4 regions of the Comamonas serinivorans genome follow, and region 3 is predicted to be linked to each of the others. Evidence: riboswitches for the same ligand, from Rfam matches in the RefSeq annotation. Region 3 holds a riboswitch; each other region holds the start of a gene.
What was found. Region 3 has a riboswitch for cobalamin ahead of CCO03_RS10940 (ribonucleoside-diphosphate reductase subunit alpha). Riboswitches for the same ligand answer to the same signal wherever they lie in the genome.
Positions count from the first base shown of each region.

Region 1 (4,470 bases), 1.3 Mb from region 3:
CAGGGCGTCGGGCTTGCTGGCGGCGAACTTGCGCAGGTCGTCAAAGTTCTTGAAGCCGTGCTTGGGGTTGGCCACCAGCAGGTAGGGCAGCCAGGTGGTCTGGGTGACGAACTCGAAATCCTTGAGGGGGTCGTAGTTCAGCTGCTTGTTCACGTGCGGGTTGATGTTCAGCGGCGCCGTGGCCGACAGCGCCAAGGTGTAGCCGTCGGGCTTGGCGCGCTTGAGCTGAGCCACGGCCATGCTGCCGCCCACGCCGGGCTTGTTGTCGATGACCACGGGCTGGCCCCACTTCTTGCTCAGGTCTTCGCCAATGATGCGGGCCACCGCGTCGGTCGACGTGCCGGGCGGAAAGCCGATCAGCACGGTCACGGGGCGGCTGGGGTAGTCCGCGGCCAGCGCGGTGGTCATGGTGGCGATGCCGATCGCCGTCGCAAGCAGGTTGCGCATCGTGTCTCCTGGGATAAGGCTTGTGGGGTTTGTTTTCAACGATATTATTGATAATCTCATTGGCCATAGACATCGGGTTATCCCGAGCCCGCCACCTCATCGACAATTGCGTGATGGATGTTTCTGCCATGACCCGCCGCCCTGAAACCGCACCGCCGTGCTCGGCCGCCGGCCTGGTGACGCAGCTTGAGGAAGACATCGTGTTCGGCCGGCTGCACCCGCGCGAGCGGCTGGTCGAGGACGAGCTGATGGCCCGCTTCGAGGCCAAGCGCCACGTGGTGCGCGAGGCGCTGGCCTCGCTCGACCGCATGGGCCTGGTCGAGCGCCGGCGCAACGTGGGTGCCTTCGTGCGCAGCTTCAGCACGCAAGAGGTGGAGGAGCTGTACGACCTGCGCAGCCTGCTCGAGGTTGAGGCGGCGCGGCAGATCGCCCTGCCGCTGGCGCCGCAGGCCCTGGACGAGCTGGTTGCCATCCAGCACCGGCACGATGAGGCCGTCGCCCAGGGCCACGCGCGCGAGGTGTTCGTGGTCAACCTGGCGTTCCACAAGACCCTGTTCACGCTGGCCGGCAACCGCACGCTGGCCCGCGCGATCGAGGAGTACGCGCGGCAGACTTACGCCATCCGGTTTGCCGGCCTGGTGTCGGCCGAGTACCGCAGCAAGGCGCGCGACGAGCACTGGCAGATGATCGAGGCCCTGCGCCGCAACGACAGCCCGACCCTGCAGGCCCTGTGCCGCGCGCACCTGCGCCCCTCGCAGGATGCTTACCTGCAGACCCAGCGCTTGCGCGACGCCACCGGCGGCTGAGCGGCCACGGCCGGGCAGAAGGGGCGCGGTTCCACGGCTTCGGCGTTTGCGTTGCGCGGTGACTGGCCTTGCGCTCACCAACGGCGGCAGGCAGAGGGGCGTGGGGGCGGCTCCGCGAGCCTGGACCGCGAACCGCACGTCACGAACGGCGCGTCACGAACGCGGCCAGCCAGGCCAGCGCAGGCCGCGGTGTCTTGCCTTGCGCATCCCACAGGCCAGTGCGGTGCCGACGCAAGCCGGCCGCCGCTGACGGTCTTTGGCGGCACCATCGCGCTTGGCCGGTTCCGGGTGGCCGTCCGCGACGCGGTTCGCGTGGCGGCTGGCCGTGTCCGAGGCTGACCGCCCGTGGCCGGCGCCGCGTCGCGTGGACCTCACTCGTGTCAGCGACCCGCATCGCCGGTGAGCCACGACCCTGTTCGGGTTGAACGGGACTGCGCTGGCCCGGGGCCCAGTCCGGCGCTGTCTATAATTTTCGGGCGCCGGGTTTGGCCTGGCGCTCGGTGTTGGTGCCTGCAGCAGCAGGCTGAAATGGGAAGCAGGTGATTCTGCGCCGCAGGCAGTATGACTGGGTTGCCGTTGGATATTCAACGGGAACTGGTTGATACTGCCGCTGAGCGACACAATCCTGCACTGCCCCCGCAACGGTGATTGGTTGGTGAGGCTCCGGGTCAGGCGACCCAGCCACTGGGGTTTGGGCGGTGTCTAGCAGGGCGCCGCCGGACCGTGGGAAGGCGAGCATCACGCGTGGCTGGCGCCACTTCATGCCATCAGTCCGGAGACCGGCCACCCCGATTCGCAGCTGCGGCCCGTGCGCCGCAGCCATTTCCGCTCTTGAACCCGGCGGGGTAGCCGGGACTGGATGGTTGGCATGTCTGTCGTGAATCGCGCGCCTGTGGCCAGGCGCGCCCCGCCTCGAACCCCGGCCTGGGGTGGTGCGTGGGCGGCGCCGGCGCGCTCCGCCCGCGTCCCCGCTCTTGCGCGCGTTCCTGCACGGGACCCCGTGCGGTCCGGCGCGGGTCCGCGTCCCCCCTTGTCCTGATCCCTTTTCGTTGACCGCCTGCCGCGCGACGCGCCGTTGCGTGGCGGCTCCCATGGGCTTTTCACATGCACGCCAAAAAGATTCCCGCCACCATCGTCACCGGCTTCCTGGGCAGTGGCAAGACCACGCTGTTGCGCCATATCCTGAGCAACGCCCAGGGCCTGCGCATCGCGGTCATCGTCAACGAGTTCGGTGAACTCGGCATCGACGGCGACATCCTGCGCAGCTGCGCGCTCGAATGCGCCGAAGACGGTGGCACCGAGCAGGTTGGCCAGCTGTACGAGCTGGCCAACGGCTGCATGTGCTGCACGGTGCAGGAAGAGTTCTTCCCCGTCATGAAGCAGCTGGCCGAGCGCCGCGACGACATCGACGTGCTGCTGATCGAAACCAGCGGCCTGGCCTTGCCCAAGCCGCTGGTGCAGGCCTTCCGCTGGCCCGAGATCGCCAACGTGTTCACGGTCGATGGCGTGGTGACCGTGGTCGACGCGCCGGCCACGGCGGCCGGCCAGTTTGCGGCCGACCCGGTGGCGGTGGACGCGCAACGCCGCGCCGACGACAACCTGGACCATGACGCCAGCCTGCACGAGCTGTTCGAGGACCAGCTCTCGGCCGCCGACCTGGTGGTGGTGAGCAAGGTCGACCTGGTGGACGAGGCCGCGCTGGCCGAGGTCGAGGCGCTGGTGCGGGCCGAGGTGCCGCCCGAGGTCAAGCTGGTGCGCGCCGAGCGCGGCGCGCTGCCGCTCAGCGTGGTGCTGGGGCAGGGCAAGGCGGCCGAAGACAGCATCGAAGGCCGCCACAGCCACCACGACCACGACGAGGACCACGACCACGACGACTTCGATTCGCTGGACCTGGACCTGGGCGAGCAGGACCCGCAACGCCTGCTGGCGGCCCTGGCCGAGGTGGTCAAGGCGCACGACGTGCTGCGCGTCAAGGGCTTCGTCGCCGTGCGCGGCAAGCCCATGCGGCTGCTGGTGCAGGGCGTGGGCAAGCGCATCGACCACTACTTCGACCGCGCCTGGGCCAAGGACGAGGCGCGCACCACGCGCCTGGTGTTCATCGGCCGCGACCTGGACGCGCAGCGCCTGCAGCACGCGCTGGCCTGACATGCACCTGCTGAGCACCCAGCCGGGCCGCTTCGTCGAGGACGAGGCCATCGTCACGCGCCTGAACCAGACCCCGGCCGAGATCGTCGTCCTCAGCTCGGCCGACACCACGCTGGCCCTGCTGTCGGCCGCGCGCACCCACCTCGCGGCGCAGGACCCGGACTTTCCCGGCCTGCGGCTGGTCAACCTGCTGCACCTGCGGCAGAACGCCTCGCTGGACCTGTACGTGGACGAGGTGCTCGCGTCGGCCCGCGTGGTCGTGGTCGACCACCTGGGCGCGGCCTCGAGCTGGACCTACGGCATGCAGTGCATCACCCAGCTGGCGCGCGACCGCGGGCAGCAACTGGTCATGTTCTCGGGGGATCAGCAGGAGGACCCGGACCTGCTGGCCCGCAGCACCGTGGCCGTGGCTCAGGCGCGCCTGCTGTGGCAGTACCTGCGCGCCGGCGGCGTGGCCAATGCGGTGGGGTTTTTGCAGGTGCTGGCGCAGGGCATGGCGCCGGCCGGCAGCTCACCGCTTCGCCCGCCGCCACCACCACCGCGGGTGTATCCACCGGTAGCAGTATATGTACCTTTGCGTTGGATGGAAAACGGCAACCCCGGCATACTGGGTGATGTCAATGCGCTGAAAGCCAGCCGCTGGCAGCCGGGCAACCCCGTGGCCGTGCTGGTGTTTTACCGCGCGCACCTGCTGGCGGGCAACACGCTGGCCTTCGATGCGCTGGCCGATGCGCTGCTGGCGCGCGGCCTGAACCCGCTGCCGCTGGCGCTGGAGTCGCTGAAGGACAGCACCTGCCTGCAGGTGCTGCAAACGCTGTGCGCTGAACACGACGCGCAGGTCGTCATCAACACCACCGCGTTTGCCGCGCTGGGCGAGGCCGGCGGCGAGCTGGTGGGCGACGTGCCCGTGCTGCAGGCCATCGCCTGCGGCAACAGCGAGGCCGACTGGGCCGAGGACCCGCAGGGCCTGCGGCCGCGCGACATTGCCATGCAGGTGGTGCTGCCCGAGGTCGACGGCCGCATCATCTCGCGCGCCATCAGCTTCAAGGGCCTGTCGCACCACTGCCTGTTG
Region 1 is NZ_CP021455.1:1,244,681-1,249,150, forward strand. It holds gene CCO03_RS05285 (Bug family tripartite tricarboxylate transporter substrate binding protein) at 1-447, opposite strand, end outside; gene CCO03_RS05290 (GntR family transcriptional regulator) at 576-1,253, shown strand; cobalamin riboswitch at 1,741-2,055, shown strand; gene cobW (cobalamin biosynthesis protein CobW) at 2,358-3,398, shown strand; gene cobN (cobaltochelatase subunit CobN) at 3,400-4,470, shown strand, end outside.
Region 1: it holds a riboswitch for cobalamin, as region 3 does, so the genes downstream of both, cobW (cobalamin biosynthesis protein CobW) here and CCO03_RS10940 (ribonucleoside-diphosphate reductase subunit alpha) in region 3, are expected to answer to the same signal.

Region 2 (4,470 bases), 1.2 Mb from region 3:
TCACGCGCGAGCAAGGCTGGCGGGTCGGCGTGCTGGTGGACGAGGCGCACAACCTGGTCGACCGCGCGCGCCGCATGTACAGCGCCGAGCTGTCGCCCTTCACGCTGGCCGCCGCCCGCCAGCAGGCCACCGGCCCGGTGCGGACGGCGCTGGACCGCCTGCGGCGCTGCTGCACGGCCCTGGCCAGCACGCAGACCGCCGACTACGCCGTGCTGGACGCCGTGCCGCCCACGCTGCTGACGGCGCTGCAGCGCGTCACCCAGGCCGTTGGCCAGGCCCAGGATGCAGGCCTTCAGGCGCTGGGCGAGGACCTGCTGGCCCTGCATTTCGAGGCCCTGCAGCTGCTGCAGCTTGCCGAGCAGTTCGGCCCCCACGCGCTGTTCGACATCGCCCGCCTGCCCGCGCGCGCTACCGATCGGCCGCACGCCCGCGCCAGCGCCGTGCTCGGCATCCGCAACGTCATCCCCGCGCCGCACCTGGCGCCCCGGCACGCCAGCGCGCAAGCCACGGTGCTGTTCTCGGGCACGCTGAACCCGCCGGCCTTCTACCGCGACCTGCTGGGCCTGCCGCCGACCACGGCGCAGGTCGACATCGACACGCCCTTCGCGGCCGACCAGCTGCAGGTGCACGTGGTGCGCGAGGTCTCGACGCGCTGGGCCGATCGCGCGCAATCGCTCACCCCCATCGCCGACCTCGTGGCGCAGCAGCACGCCCGTGCACCGGGCAACTACCTGTGCTTTTTCAGCAGCTTCGACTACCTGCAGCGCGTGGCCGAACGCCTGCGCGAGCGCCACCCCGCGCTGCCGCTGTGCCTGCAGACCCCGGCCATGGACGCAGCCGGCCGCGAGGCCTTCCTGGCCGGCTTCACCGAGACCAGCCGCGTCGTCGGCCTGGTGGTGCTGGGCGGCGTGTTTGCCGAAGGGGTGGACCTGCCCGGCCGCCGGCTCATCGGGGCCTTCGTGGCCACGCTGGGCTTGCCGCAGCTGGGGCCCGTCAACGACGCGATGCGGCGCGTGCTGGCCCAGCGCTTCGGCGCACGCCAGGGCGACGACTACACCTACCTCTACCCCGGCCTGCGCAAGGTGGTGCAGGCGGCGGGCCGCGTGATCCGCAGCGAGGACGACCGCGGCACCATCCACCTCATCGACGACCGCTACGGCCGGCCCCACGTGCAAGCCCTGCTGCCGCGCTGGTGGCGGCTGCAGGCGGCTTCTGCGGCTACCGCGCCGGTGTCCGGGTCGGCGCCGGCCCCCTCGCCCTCAGCGAGCCACGCTGAGGCGGCGCGCCACGCGTGAACGCCCGGTGCGGCGGGGCGCCGGCCCGCACGCCGGCGAACGGCGAACGGCGAACGGCGACGCATCCTTCATGGTCTTCATGGCGACTTGAAGGCAGTACAGTCCTGCTACCGATATTTAACAAAAGGCCATGGGTGCATACCTATCCTGGTTGTCACCGGGCACGCCATTTTCGCGTCGCGTGCGCGGCCTCGTCCCGCGCCGCGTGGGCTACACTCCGCCGCGCTGATTTCAGCCCATGCACAGGTGCTCGCTTCGCGAGTGAAACGGGAACAAGGTCGGGTCAACCCCGCAAGCCTTGGCTGCCCCCGCAACGGTAGACAGACAGCACGCCCCGCGCTTCGCCCTCTGGCGAAGCGCAACCACTGAGTTCAGTCTGGCCACGGTCTCCACGTGGCCCAGACGCTTGGGAAGGTGGGTGTGCACCTCGACCTCAGGGTCGATGCTGTGAGCCCGGAGACCGGCCTGTTCGTGGTTCGCCATGCGCTCCTTCGGGGGCGCATGACCTCATGACTGTCTGCGGGGTGTGGACGGCGTCTGAGCCTGTGGCCACTCAGCGCCGCACGCTCTGGCTTGCCGTGTCACATCAGGTGGAATGAGACCTTTGACATGACCCAAGCCACTCCGGCCGCTCGCGCCGTTCGTCCCGTGTTGCGCCCAGCCCATGCGCTGCGCCCAAGCCCTCTGCTCGCATCCTGGATGCTGTGCTGCCCCCTGCTCGCCACCGCGCAGGACACGCTGCCCAGTGTGCAGGTGACGGCCGACGCCGTGCCCTCGGCGCTGCAGACGCCTGCCACCTCGGGCACCCACTTGCCCGTGACAACGCAAGACCTGCCCGCCAGCCTCAGCGCCATCACCGCCCGGCAGGCCGAAGAACGCGCCGACTTCGGCGTGGCCGATGCCGTCACGCGCACCGTGGGCCTGACCAGCACCGCCTCGCCCGGCAACGGCGGCATGGCGTTTTCCAGCCGCGGCTTCAGCGGCGTCAACTCGGTGGGCGTGGCCGAGGACGGGCTGAGCCTGCCCGTGGCCGCCGGCACCATCACCTACCCCAATGCCGCCTGGGGCTACGAGCGTTTCGAGGTCTTGCGCGGCCCCGGCTCGCTGATGTTTGGCAGCGGCACGATGGGCGCCACGGTCAACGCCATCCGCAAGACCCCCAGCGCAGACCGGCAGACCGAGATGCTGCTGGGCGGCGGCCAGCATGGCACCGCCCGCGCCGGCCTGGGCACCACCGGTGCGCTGGCACCTGGCCTGAGCTACCGCATCGACGCCTATGGCGAGCGCACCGATGGCGAGCGCCCACTGGGCCGCAGCACCAACGCCAAGCTCATGAACGCCCTGCGCTGGCAGGCCAGCGACACGCTGCGCTTTGACCTCACGGCCGACTTCAGCGACACCCAGCCCGAGCGCTACTTCGGCACGCCCACCGTGGATGGGCGCGTGGCCCGCGCGCTGCGCCACCAGAACTACAACGTGCGCGACAGCGACATCCGCTACCTGGACCGCCGCGTCAAGTTCAAGGGCGAGTGGCAGGTCCGTCCCGGCCTCACGCTCCGGAACGAGAGCTACCACTTCAGCTCGGACCGCCACTGGAAAAACATCGAGGCCTACGGCTACAACCCGGCCCAGCAGACGGTGGCGCGCTCCGACTACCTGGAGATCGGCCACGACCTGACGCAGAGCGGCAACCGGCTGGCCTTGTTGGCCGAAGCGGGCCAACACAAGCTCGCCGCGGGCTGGGACCTGTCGCGCTCGCGTTTCAAGGCCTTGAACAGCTCGCCCTACACGGGCTCATCGGTGGTCGATGCCCTGAACCCGCAGCATGGCGTGTGGGACAGCCCCGATCCCTACGCGCTCAAGCTCTCCAACGCCATCCGCCAGAACGCCCTCTACCTGGAAGACGCCTGGCAGCTCCACGACCAGTGGCTGCTCATGGCCGGCCTGCGCCGCGACTGGTACGACTTCGACCGCCGCGACGTGGTGTCGCAGGCCACGCTGGCCAAGAAGCTGGCCGGCACCTCGTGGCGCCTGGGCCTGACGCACACGCTGAACGACCGCACCAACGTGTACGCCCAGGTCAGCACCGGCCACGACCCCGTGACCAGCCTGTTGTCGCTGGCCGCGTCGCAAAGCGGCTTCACGCTGAGCCGTGGCCGCCAGGTCGAGCTGGGCATCAAGCAGCAGCTGCCCGACCCGCGTGGTGAGTGGGCGCTGGCCGTGTACGACATCCGCAAGGACGACATCATCACGCGCGATCCGCTGCAACCCACGGTGTCCATCCAGGGCGGCAGCCAGTCCTCGCGCGGCATCGAACTGTCGGGCGCGCTGCAGGCCAGTCGGGCCTGGCGCTTCGAGGGCAACCTGGGCTGGGTCGACGCCCAGTTCGACGAGCTGCGGGAAGGCGCCACCGGCATCGACCGCTCGGGCAACCGCCCGGCCAACGTGCCGCGCGTCACCGCCAACGTGTGGGCGCACTACACCGTGGGCGACTGGCGCGCCTCGCTGGGCCTGCGCCACGTGGGCAAGCGCTACAGCAGCAACGCCAACACCACCTACCTGCCGTCGTACGTGGTGGCCGATGCCGTGGTCAGCTGGCGCATGAACCGCCAGGTCAGCTTCAACCTGGTCGGGCGCAACCTGGCGAATCGCCTGTACGCCCAGTCGTCGTACGGCAGCCAGTGGCTGCTGGGCCGCGGCCGCCAAGTCGAGCTCAACGCGCAACTGCGCTTCTGAGGCATGCGCGTCACCGCCCTTGCCCTCCTCCTGGCGCTGGCACTCGGCGCGTGTGGCCCGCGCAGCGCGCCAGCGCCAGCTCACCCAAACGCAGTACCTGGCGTCACCGTCAATGTGTGCGGCGTACCCACCGCATACCCCAAGGAGCCCAAGCGTGCCGTGACCTACGACGTGGGCATCACCGAGATGTTCCTGTTCCTGGGGCTGGCCGACCGGCTGGTGGGCTACGCCGGCATCCCCGATGGCAAGGAGATTGCGCCCGAGTTCGCGCCGGCGCTGGCGCGCCTGCCCAAGCTGTCCACCCAGGGCATGAACCTCGAAACGCTGGTGAACGCCGGCACCGACTTCGTCTTTGGCGGCTGGAGCTACGGCTTTCGCCAAGGTGGGGTGACGCCCGAGCTGCTGGCCCGCCACGGCATCGCGTCGTACGTGCTGACCG
Region 2 is NZ_CP021455.1:3,763,007-3,767,476, forward strand. It holds gene CCO03_RS16040 (ATP-dependent DNA helicase) at 1-1,295, shown strand, start outside; cobalamin riboswitch at 1,523-1,778, shown strand; gene CCO03_RS16045 (TonB-dependent receptor) at 1,905-4,031, shown strand; gene CCO03_RS16050 (ABC transporter substrate-binding protein) at 4,191-4,470, shown strand, end outside.
Region 2: it holds a riboswitch for cobalamin, as region 3 does, so the genes downstream of both, CCO03_RS16045 (TonB-dependent receptor) here and CCO03_RS10940 (ribonucleoside-diphosphate reductase subunit alpha) in region 3, are expected to answer to the same signal.

Region 3 (4,470 bases):
CCGGCGACGTGATGCTGGTCGACAACCTGCAGGTCTGGCATGGCCGCAACCCTTATGAGGGCGAGCGCGAAACCCAGGTGGCGCTGCTGAACTGAGGCGTTCGGCCCATGCGAACTGATGCGGCCAGCCGACGGCTTTTGAACGGCTTTGCTTGAGGATTTGAATGGGTATCCGCCATTTTCATTTTGGTTTCAATGAAAATGGCGATATACCTCTGAATGTGCATCAGGCCTCCAGCGGCGGGTCGCTGCGCAGAAAGCGCAGGATGGCCTCGCGCTCGGGTTGCTGGGCCAGCCAGCGCTGAAAGGCCATGGCTTGGTCGAAGGCCGCATCGCCGAGCAGCTCGCGCAGGTGAGCCTCGCGCTGGGCCTGCAGGCGCTGGCGCTGCTGGCTGCGCTGCCAGTACGAGGTGCTGATGTGCGTGATCTTCAGGTGCAGGCCCTGCTGGGCCAGCAGCTCCCACTCGCCGTGGTCGAGCCAGACCAGGGTGCAGGCGAAGCAGAAATCCAGGCCGATGTCGGGCTCGGTCACGCGGTAGCGCAGCATCAGCCGCTGGCAGCTGGGGCAGACGAGGGCGTGCAGGCTGTCGCCGGTGGCCGTGCCCGCGGCCCCGCCTGCTGGCGCGGCCGGGCCGGCGCTGCGGGGCTTGAGCGGAGCCGGCAGCGAATCGGCCCATTCGCCCAGTTCGGGCTCGTCACCCTCGGTGGTCAGGGCCACGGGCAGGGCCGATGGCAGCGCCAGGGCCTGCCAGCTCTGCACGCGCTCGGCCGCGTCCGTCAGCTCGGGCAGGGCGGTGGCGGTCTCGGGATCGGCCGAGGCGTGCAGCGGCTTTTGCCGCGCCACCCAGGTCGAGTATTCGGCGATGTCCACCAGCATGCCCAGGCATTGCTCGCACAGCTGGCAGCTGAGGCCGTTGGTCAGCACGTGCGGATGCAGGCGCGGCCAGCGCGCCGCGTCGGGCGACTGGCGGGCCTTGCAGCTGGGGCAGGTGAGCGCGGTTTCCGTGGGGTGTGGGCTGGACATGGCAGCGACGATTGTTGCGCAAAGCGGTGTCATCGCTGGTCGCTCGACGCCCTCGGGTGTGGCAGATTTTTCACGCCAGGGCGTTTGCGTGCTTGACCCTCTGACGCGGGCCGGTGTTGCCGGCTTGCGCGGGTGCTTGGCACGGCGATTTGCCCGCGGCCGCGGCGCGGATTTTGGGCGAGCTGCCGGGGGCGTGACATAGAATCGCGCCGTTGGTGCCGCTGTTCCACATCGTGGAGCAGGGTTAAACGGGAAGCATGGTCGGTGACGGTGGCTGCACAGCTGCCGTCCCTCGAATGCACTGCCCCCGCAACAGTAAGTGGGTGCTGCGTCTGCACGCAGCCGTCGATCAGGATGGGCCACTGAGGTCAGCAGGAAAGCCCTGCGCCTTGGGAAGGCCGATCGATGGATCCCACCAGTCTGGATACCGGCCAACAGCGACGCCGCGCATCGCGCGCGGCGAGTGTTTCACCTTCCATGCCAGGCGGGGTCGCCGGCACAAGGAGTACGCCATGCCTGTGTGGTGTTGGCCGGCAGCGTTTGCCGCGCGTCTGTTGAGTTCCCCTTTTGCGATTGCCGTGCACTGCATGGCGCGTCCTGTGCACCCCGTTGACGCGTGGTGCACCAGGACCTGGGCATCTGCGTCGGCATGCCCCCCATCCTTCGCCCCGCAACGCGGGCGCTGACCCTCTCTTTTTGATCCACGGCCCGGCGTAGCCCTGGCTCGCTGGTCCGCGTCCCTCCTGCGCGCAGGCGGCTTGGCTTCGCCTGGCTGGTGGCCGTCCGGCCTGGACGGCCACGGCGTGCCGCCTGCGCGTTTCATGCCACCCACTGCCTTTCGAGAGTGCCCATGTCTGCAACCTTGTCTCCTGCGGCGGATGCCGTTGCCACCTTGTCTTGCGAGCCCGCCGCCTGGCTGGCCTATCGGCTCAAGCGCCGCTCGGGCGATGTCGTCGCCTTCGAGCCCGCCAAGATCACCGTCGCCATGGGCAAGGCCTTTGTGGCGGTCAAGGGCGCCGGCGTGGTCACCGCGGCCAGCACGCGCGACGACCTGGAAGCCCTGACCGACACCGTGCTGCGCGCCTTGCAGCGGCTCAAGCCCACAGGCGGCAGCTTGCTGATCGAGGACGTACAGGATCAGGTGGAGCTGGCCCTGATGCGCTCCGGCCACCACGACGTGGCACGTGCTTACGTGCTGTACCGCGAGGCCCGCGCCCAGGAGCGCGCGACCCTGGCCACGCTGGAGGCGGCCCGCACGGGCGCCTCGGCAGCAGCCACCACCCTGCGGGTGCGACGGCCCGACGGCAGCCTGGTGCCGCTGGACCTGGCTGCGCTGGCACAGCGGGTGGCGGCCGCCTGCGGGGGCCTGGGGGCCGACGTGCAGCCCGCGCCCGTCATGCAGGAGGCCGAGCGCACGCTCTACGATGGCGTGGCCGAGGCCGAGGTGGACAAGGCCCTGCTGCTGGCCGCGCGCACGCGCATCGAGCTTGATCCGGGCTACAGCCAGGTGTCGGCCCGCTTGCTGCTGGACAGCGTGGCTCGTGAGGTATGGGGTGAAACGGTGCCGGCTCATGATCGGCAATCGGCCTATACCACCCACTTCGCCGCGCTGATCGAACGTGGCATCGCGGCCGATCTGCTGAACGCCGAGCTGCGCGGGTTCGACCTGCCGCGCCTGGCGGCCGTGCTCCGGGCCGAGCGCGACGAGCAGTTCGACTACCTGGGCCTGCAGACCCTGTACGACCGCTACTTCCTGCACATCGCCAAGCGCCGCATCGAGATGCCGCAGCAGTTCTTCATGCGCGTGGCCATGGGCCTGGCCCTGCGCGAGGACGACCGCAACGCGCGCGCCATCGAGTTCTACGAGCTGCTGTCGTCCTTCGACTTCATGAGCAGCACGCCGACGCTGTTCAACAGCGGCACGCCGCGCTCGCAGCTCTCGTCGTGCTACCTGACCTCGGTGCCGGACGACCTGGGCGGCATCTACGGCGCCATCCGCGACAACGCGCTGCTGTCCAAGTTCGCGGGCGGCCTGGGCAACGACTGGAGCCGCGTGCGCGCCCTGGGCGCCCACATCCACGGCACCAACGGCGAATCGCAGGGCGTGGTGCCCTTCTTGAAGGTGGTGAACGACACCGCCGTGGCCGTGAACCAGGGCGGCAAGCGCAAGGGCGCCGTCTGCGCTTACCTGGAGACCTGGCACCTCGACATTGAGGAGTTCCTGGAGCTGCGCAAGAACACCGGCGACGACCGCCGCCGCACGCACGACATGAACACGGCGAACTGGATTCCCGACCTGTTCATGCGCCGCGTGCTGGCCAAGGCCGAGTGGACGCTGTTCTCGCCCTCGGACGTGCCCGAACTGCACGACCTGTACGGCAACGCTTTCAACGCCGCGTATGAAGCCGCAGAGGCCAGGACGCAGACCGGCGAGATCGCGCACTTCAAGCGGATTCCGGCGCAGGACCTGTGGCGCAAGATGCTCTCGATGCTGTTCGAGACCGGCCACCCCTGGATCACCTTCAAGGACCCGTGCAACCTGCGCTCGCCGCAGCCCCACGTGGGCGTGGTGCATTCGAGCAACCTGTGCACCGAGATCACGCTGAACACCAGCGACGACGAGATTGCCGTGTGCAACCTGGGGTCGATCAATTTGGCGCGCCACCTGGTTTTGGTCGAATCGGCCCAGGGTGACAGTCAGGCCGCAGATGCGGGCGCCTTCCTGACGCTGGACCTGGCCAAGCTGCAGCGCACGGCGCGCACCGCCATGCGCATGCTGGACAACGTCATCGACATCAACTACTACGCCGTGCCGCAGGCCGCCGCCTCGAACGCGCGCCATCGCCCAGTGGGCCTGGGCATCATGGGCTTTCAGGATTGCCTGTATCAGCTGCGCCTGCCCTATGCCAGCGCGGGCGCGGTTGAGTTTGCCGACCGCAGCATGGAAGCCGTGTGCTACTTCGCCTACGCCGCGTCGAGCGAGCTGGCTGCGGAGCGCGGCCGCTACGAAAGCTACGAGGGGTCGCTGTGGAGCATGGGGCAGTTGCCGTTGGATACGCTGGGCCGTCTGGCCGATACCCGATTGCCCGGTGAATTGGACGTGGACCGCAGCCAAACCCTGGACTGGGACGCGCTGCGGGCGCAGATCGCCCGACACGGCATGCGCAACAGCAACTGCGTGGCCATTGCGCCCACGGCCACCATCTCCAACATCGTGGGGGTCGATGCCTCCATCGAGCCGTGCTTTGGCAACCTCTCGGTCAAGTCCAACCTCTCGGGCGAGTTCACCGTCATCAACCAGCACCTGGTGCGTGAGCTGAAGGGCCTGGGCCTGTGGGACGCCGTCATGGTCATGGACCTCAAGCATTACGACGGCCAGCTGGGCGCCATCGCGCGCGTGCCCGACTGGCTCAAGCAGCTGTATGCCACGGCGTTTGAAGTGGGACC
Region 3 is NZ_CP021455.1:2,573,908-2,578,377, reverse strand. It holds gene CCO03_RS10950 (TauD/TfdA family dioxygenase) at 1-95, shown strand, start outside; gene CCO03_RS10945 (TFIIB-type zinc ribbon-containing protein) at 226-1,023, opposite strand; cobalamin riboswitch at 1,220-1,473, shown strand; gene CCO03_RS10940 (ribonucleoside-diphosphate reductase subunit alpha) at 1,874-4,470, shown strand, end outside.

Region 4 (4,470 bases), 1.9 Mb from region 3:
GGGTGGGTTGGCCTGCCTGCGGATCCGCGCGGCGCGGTCAGGCAAATGCACCATGAAAGGGGTATCGGGCTGTTGCCGTTTTATATGAAACGGCAGTGGCGTGATACTGCTTCTTGTTGTGCCGAGATTGGGCCGCCTGCCCCACGCGCTGGCCATCAGAACTCGGCCTGCAGGCCCACCTGCCATTCGCGGCCGGGCATGGAGGTGCCGCAGCCGCCGTTCTGGAACGCCGGGTTGGCGATGCAGGGCTGCACGTCGCGCGCGATGAAGATGGGGTGGCGGTTGAGGTTGAACAGGTTGTTCACCCCCGCGAACACCTTCACGCGCGGGCTCACGCGGTAGTCGCCGCGGAAGTTCCAGACCGTGAACGCGCCCTTGCGGTGGATCCAGGTGCTGCTGGGCTCGCCCTGGGGCACCAGCAAGTTTTCCTCGGTGTCGTACCACATCGGCCCGCGCAGCAAGGCCGTGAGCTGCATGCTCCAGTCGCCCGCGTGGCGGTCGGTGCCGTGGGCCAGGCGCAGGCCGGCCGCCGCTTCGTACTGGTGCATGCGCTGCACGCGGCGGGTGTTGGCCGTGGCCGCCGCGCCCTTGTCCTTCATGGTGAAGTGGTAGTAGCCATTGCCGAACACCGTCAGCGTGTGGCCGCCCAGGCGCGAGCCCAGCAACTGGCCCACGTCGGCGCTGACGCCCAGCTCCAGCCCGCGCGCGACGATGTCGGCGGCGTTGTTGGCGTAGTCCGAGGTGTTGGTGGCGGCGCCGCGCGAGACGGTGGTGATGCGGTTCGCGATCGTGTTCTGGAACAGCGCCGCATCGACCTTCCAGCCCGGCTGGCGGTAGCTGCCACCGACCTCGAACTGGCGGCTGGACTCGGGCTTGAGCTGGGGGTTGCCGAAAATGCGCCCGCCGCCCACGGCGGTGAAGTCGGCCGACAGCTCGCTGGCCGTGGGCGCCCGGAAGCCTGTGGCCGCGCCCACGCGCAGGTTGAGGGCGTCGTCCACCTTCCAGGTGGCGCCGGTGGACCAGGTGAGCTGGTCGTAGTCGCGCGTGGTGGTGACGGCCAGCGGCACGTTGGGGGTCTGGTCGAAGCGCGTCGCGCCCCAGGTCTTGCGCACGCCGGCGCGCACCGTGACGCGGTCGCTCCACAGCGTCTGCGCGTCTTCGAAGTAGAGCGCCTTGGTGTGTTCGGTCTGGTTGTTGTCGTAGGGCGCAACCTGGCCGGTGGGGCCACCGGGCATGGCCACGCGCACGCGGTCGGAGCGCAGGCGGTTTTTCTCGTAGTCGAACCCCACCAGCAGGTCGTTGCTGGCGCTCAGGCGAATCCGCGGCTGCAGGCGCAGGCCCGTGCCTTCGAGCACGCGGCGGTTGTCGTCGCTGGCCGTGCCGGGCACGGCGCTGGTGCCGGAGCGGATGACCGGCGAGGCCCAGTTGAACTCGTCGACATCGCGGAAGCTGTACAGGTGGGCCAGCCAGCTGACGCGCTCGCCGGGCAGGGCGCCGTGCCAGGTCAGGTCGGCCGACTGGTTGTCGCGGTTGTCGCGGCTGTAGGCGTTGGCGCCCGAGCCGCGGAAGCCGGCGTTGTAGATGCCGTCGGTGCGCAGCTGCAGTGCCAGCCGGTGCAGGTTGTTCAGCTGCCAGCCCAGGGCACCCGTGGCGCCGCGCCGTTTCCAGCTGGTGTTGGGCAGGCTGCCACCGCCGCTGCCCGACTGGTAGTCGCCGCGGCCGCCGGCGTTGGCGCCCAGGTACCAGTCCCAGCGGTCGGTGGCGCCGCTGAGCTGGGCTTCGGTGCGCCACAGCCCCCATCCGCCTCCCACGGCCTGTACGCGGTTGCGGCCGCCACTGGCGCCGTTGCGCAGGATGATGTTGATGACGCCGCCCATGTTCTGGCTGCCGTAGACCACCGACGCCGGCCCGCGCACGATCTCGATGCGCTCCACATCCGACAGGCTGAGCTTGGAGAGGTTGGCCGTGCCGGCGCGGCGGCCATTGAGCAGCACCAGCACCTGGCCGCGGTAGTCGCGCCCCTGGCCATCGGTGGTGGCGCCGCGCAGGTTCAGCGAGGTCTGCGCCGCCGTCCATTCGCTGAGGAAGCCCACCGCGTGCTCGGCCAGCAGGTCGGTGAGGGATTTGGCCGACGAGCGCTCGATGTCCTCGCGGGCGATGGTCTGGGTGGTGGCCGCGATGCGTGCCCGCTCCTCGGGCCGTGCCGTGGCCGTCACGAACATGGGCTCCAGCGCGTCGCTCGCGGGCGGGGTGGCGTCAGGGGCCTGGGCCCAGGCCGCAGAGGCCCAGGCGACACAGGCCAAGGCGCAGAGCCGGGTGGTCTGGCGCAGGGGCTGATGGGCACGGGGCAGCGGCTGGGCAGGCGCAAGGCGCGCGGGGTGGCTGGCCAGCCAGGGCAGGTCGAAGGGGAAGCAGGTCCGCATGGTCGTTCCAGAGGCGCTTCGCTCTCCCGCGAAGCGTTGGATCAGGGCACACGCCGCGGTCACGCGCGCCGTCTGGAGCAGGGCAAGACCCGGCCTGCCGCCTGCCCGGACATGCGCCTTCCCGCGGCATCCGAAGCGATGGGAGCAGGCCGGTATCCGGGCTTGCGACAGCTGGCATCGGCCAGGGGCCATGCGCAGCCAGGTCCCGCGCCTTCCCACGCCTCAGAGGGCGCAGTGACCATCGACTGGCGGAGCCAGCGATCTGCGGACCGGATGTGTCGCTTACCGTTGCGGGGGCAGCGCTGGCCTTGCGATAGGTGTTCCCGTCGCGCACCAGCTTCCCGTTTAACCTGCGGGGCGCGGCCGTGTGGCCAGCCCGTTCAGGCACCTTCTCATCGACGCGAACCGCGGGTCGCCTTGCAGCGGCCGCGTGTTCGCAGCGCGAGATTATGGGGGAAGCGCCGTGGCGCGAGCCACCACGGCGCGGCCTGCGGCCCTGTGCCGCGACTCGCCCTGGGCCTTGGGGGCCTGCGCTGGCGCAGGGCGGCAGGGCGTGGCCGCCACACCGCGACGGCCACATCGCGACCCCCGTGCGCTGGACACGGCCGGTGCGCACGTCCTGCCCGACGGTGGTTTGAATGCGAGTCGAACGATGTCGCTGGGCTCGCTGGCGGTGACGGGCAACCGCTTCAAGCGCGCGGGCGCTGCGTGCCGCTGAATCACGCGACCTTGATGCAGTATCCATCCATCGCCGTTTTCAGCAAAACGGCAATGCCTTCATACCCCATGGCATGCATCCGCGATGTCACGCTGCCGCAGGTGGCCGGCCACCAGATGCGCAGCGGAGGCCCGCATCACGCCTCGTCGTCGCGCCAGAGGCGATCGAGCAGCTGCGGGCTGAAGCCTCGGCTGACCATGAAGCGCATCTGCTTGGCGCGGGCCTGGGGCGAATCGGGCCGCTCGCCGAACTTGCGCTGCCAGACATCGCGCGCCCGCGCCAGCTCGCTGCCCTGCAGCTCGGCCATGCTGGCCGCGATCAGGTCGGCGGGCACGCCTTGCTGGCGCATGAGCTGCTGCACGCGCGCACTGCCGTAGCGCGGCGCCTTGCGGTGGACCAGTGCCTCGGCCGCCCGTTGGTCGCTCAGAAAATCCCGGGCCACCAGCCAGTCCAGCACGGCCTGCAGGTCGTCACCTTCTTGCACGTGGCGCGCCAGCTTCTGCGCCAGCTCAGCCCGTGAGTGCTCGCGCAGGCTGAGCAGGCGCAAGGCGCGGCCTTTGAGGCTGAGGGGCGTGGCGGCAGGGGACATCGGAGCGTGGAACGGAAGGCCTGGATCAGGGCATGGTGGGTCGGAGGGACCAACGGCACCAGCCGCTGTGGGGAGGGATCAGGTGGGTGACGGGCATCAGGCCTGAAGCCGTCGAGCGTTGGGCCATCAGCCTGGCCGCGCCGTCGTCGGATGGGCGGCCGGCCGGCCTCGCCAGGGCGTCGCCTGACACCGGCCCCAGGCGAGATGCGCCGCGCCATCGCCACCACGCAGCGCGCGCCGCCATGGGCGGCAGACGCAGCCCAGCCGTGGCCCGAGCAGCGCGCATCGCCAGCGGCCGCGGCCGCCCAAGGGTCACACCTCGTCGTCGCTGCTCACCGGGGCGGCCACGCCATCGGTGGGGAGCAGGGCGATGCCCAGGGACTCGCGCACCTTGTTCTCGATCTCGATGGCCAGGTCCGGGTTCTCGCGCAGGAATTCGCGCGCGTTGTCGCGGCCCTGGCCGATTTTTTCGCCGTTGTAGGCGTACCAGGCGCCAGATTTTTCGACGATGCGCGCGTTCACGCCCATGTCGATGATTTCGCCGTGGCGCGAGATGCCTTCGCCGAACAGGATGTCGAACTCGGCGGTCTTGAAGGGCGGCGAGACCTTGTTCTTGACCACCTTGACACGGGTTTCGTTGCCAATGGCGTTGTCGCCCTTCTTGATGGTGCCGGTGCGACGGATGTCCAGGCGCACCGAGGCGTAGAACTTCAACGCGTTGCCGCCCGTGGTGGTTTCGG
Region 4 is NZ_CP021455.1:4,498,514-4,502,983, reverse strand. It holds gene CCO03_RS19275 (ABC transporter substrate-binding protein) at 1-54, opposite strand, end outside; gene CCO03_RS19270 (TonB-dependent receptor) at 156-2,423, opposite strand; cobalamin riboswitch at 2,554-2,830, opposite strand; gene recX (recombination regulator RecX) at 3,278-3,730, opposite strand; gene recA (recombinase RecA) at 4,043-4,470, opposite strand, start outside.
Region 4: it holds a riboswitch for cobalamin, as region 3 does, so the genes downstream of both, CCO03_RS19270 (TonB-dependent receptor) here and CCO03_RS10940 (ribonucleoside-diphosphate reductase subunit alpha) in region 3, are expected to answer to the same signal.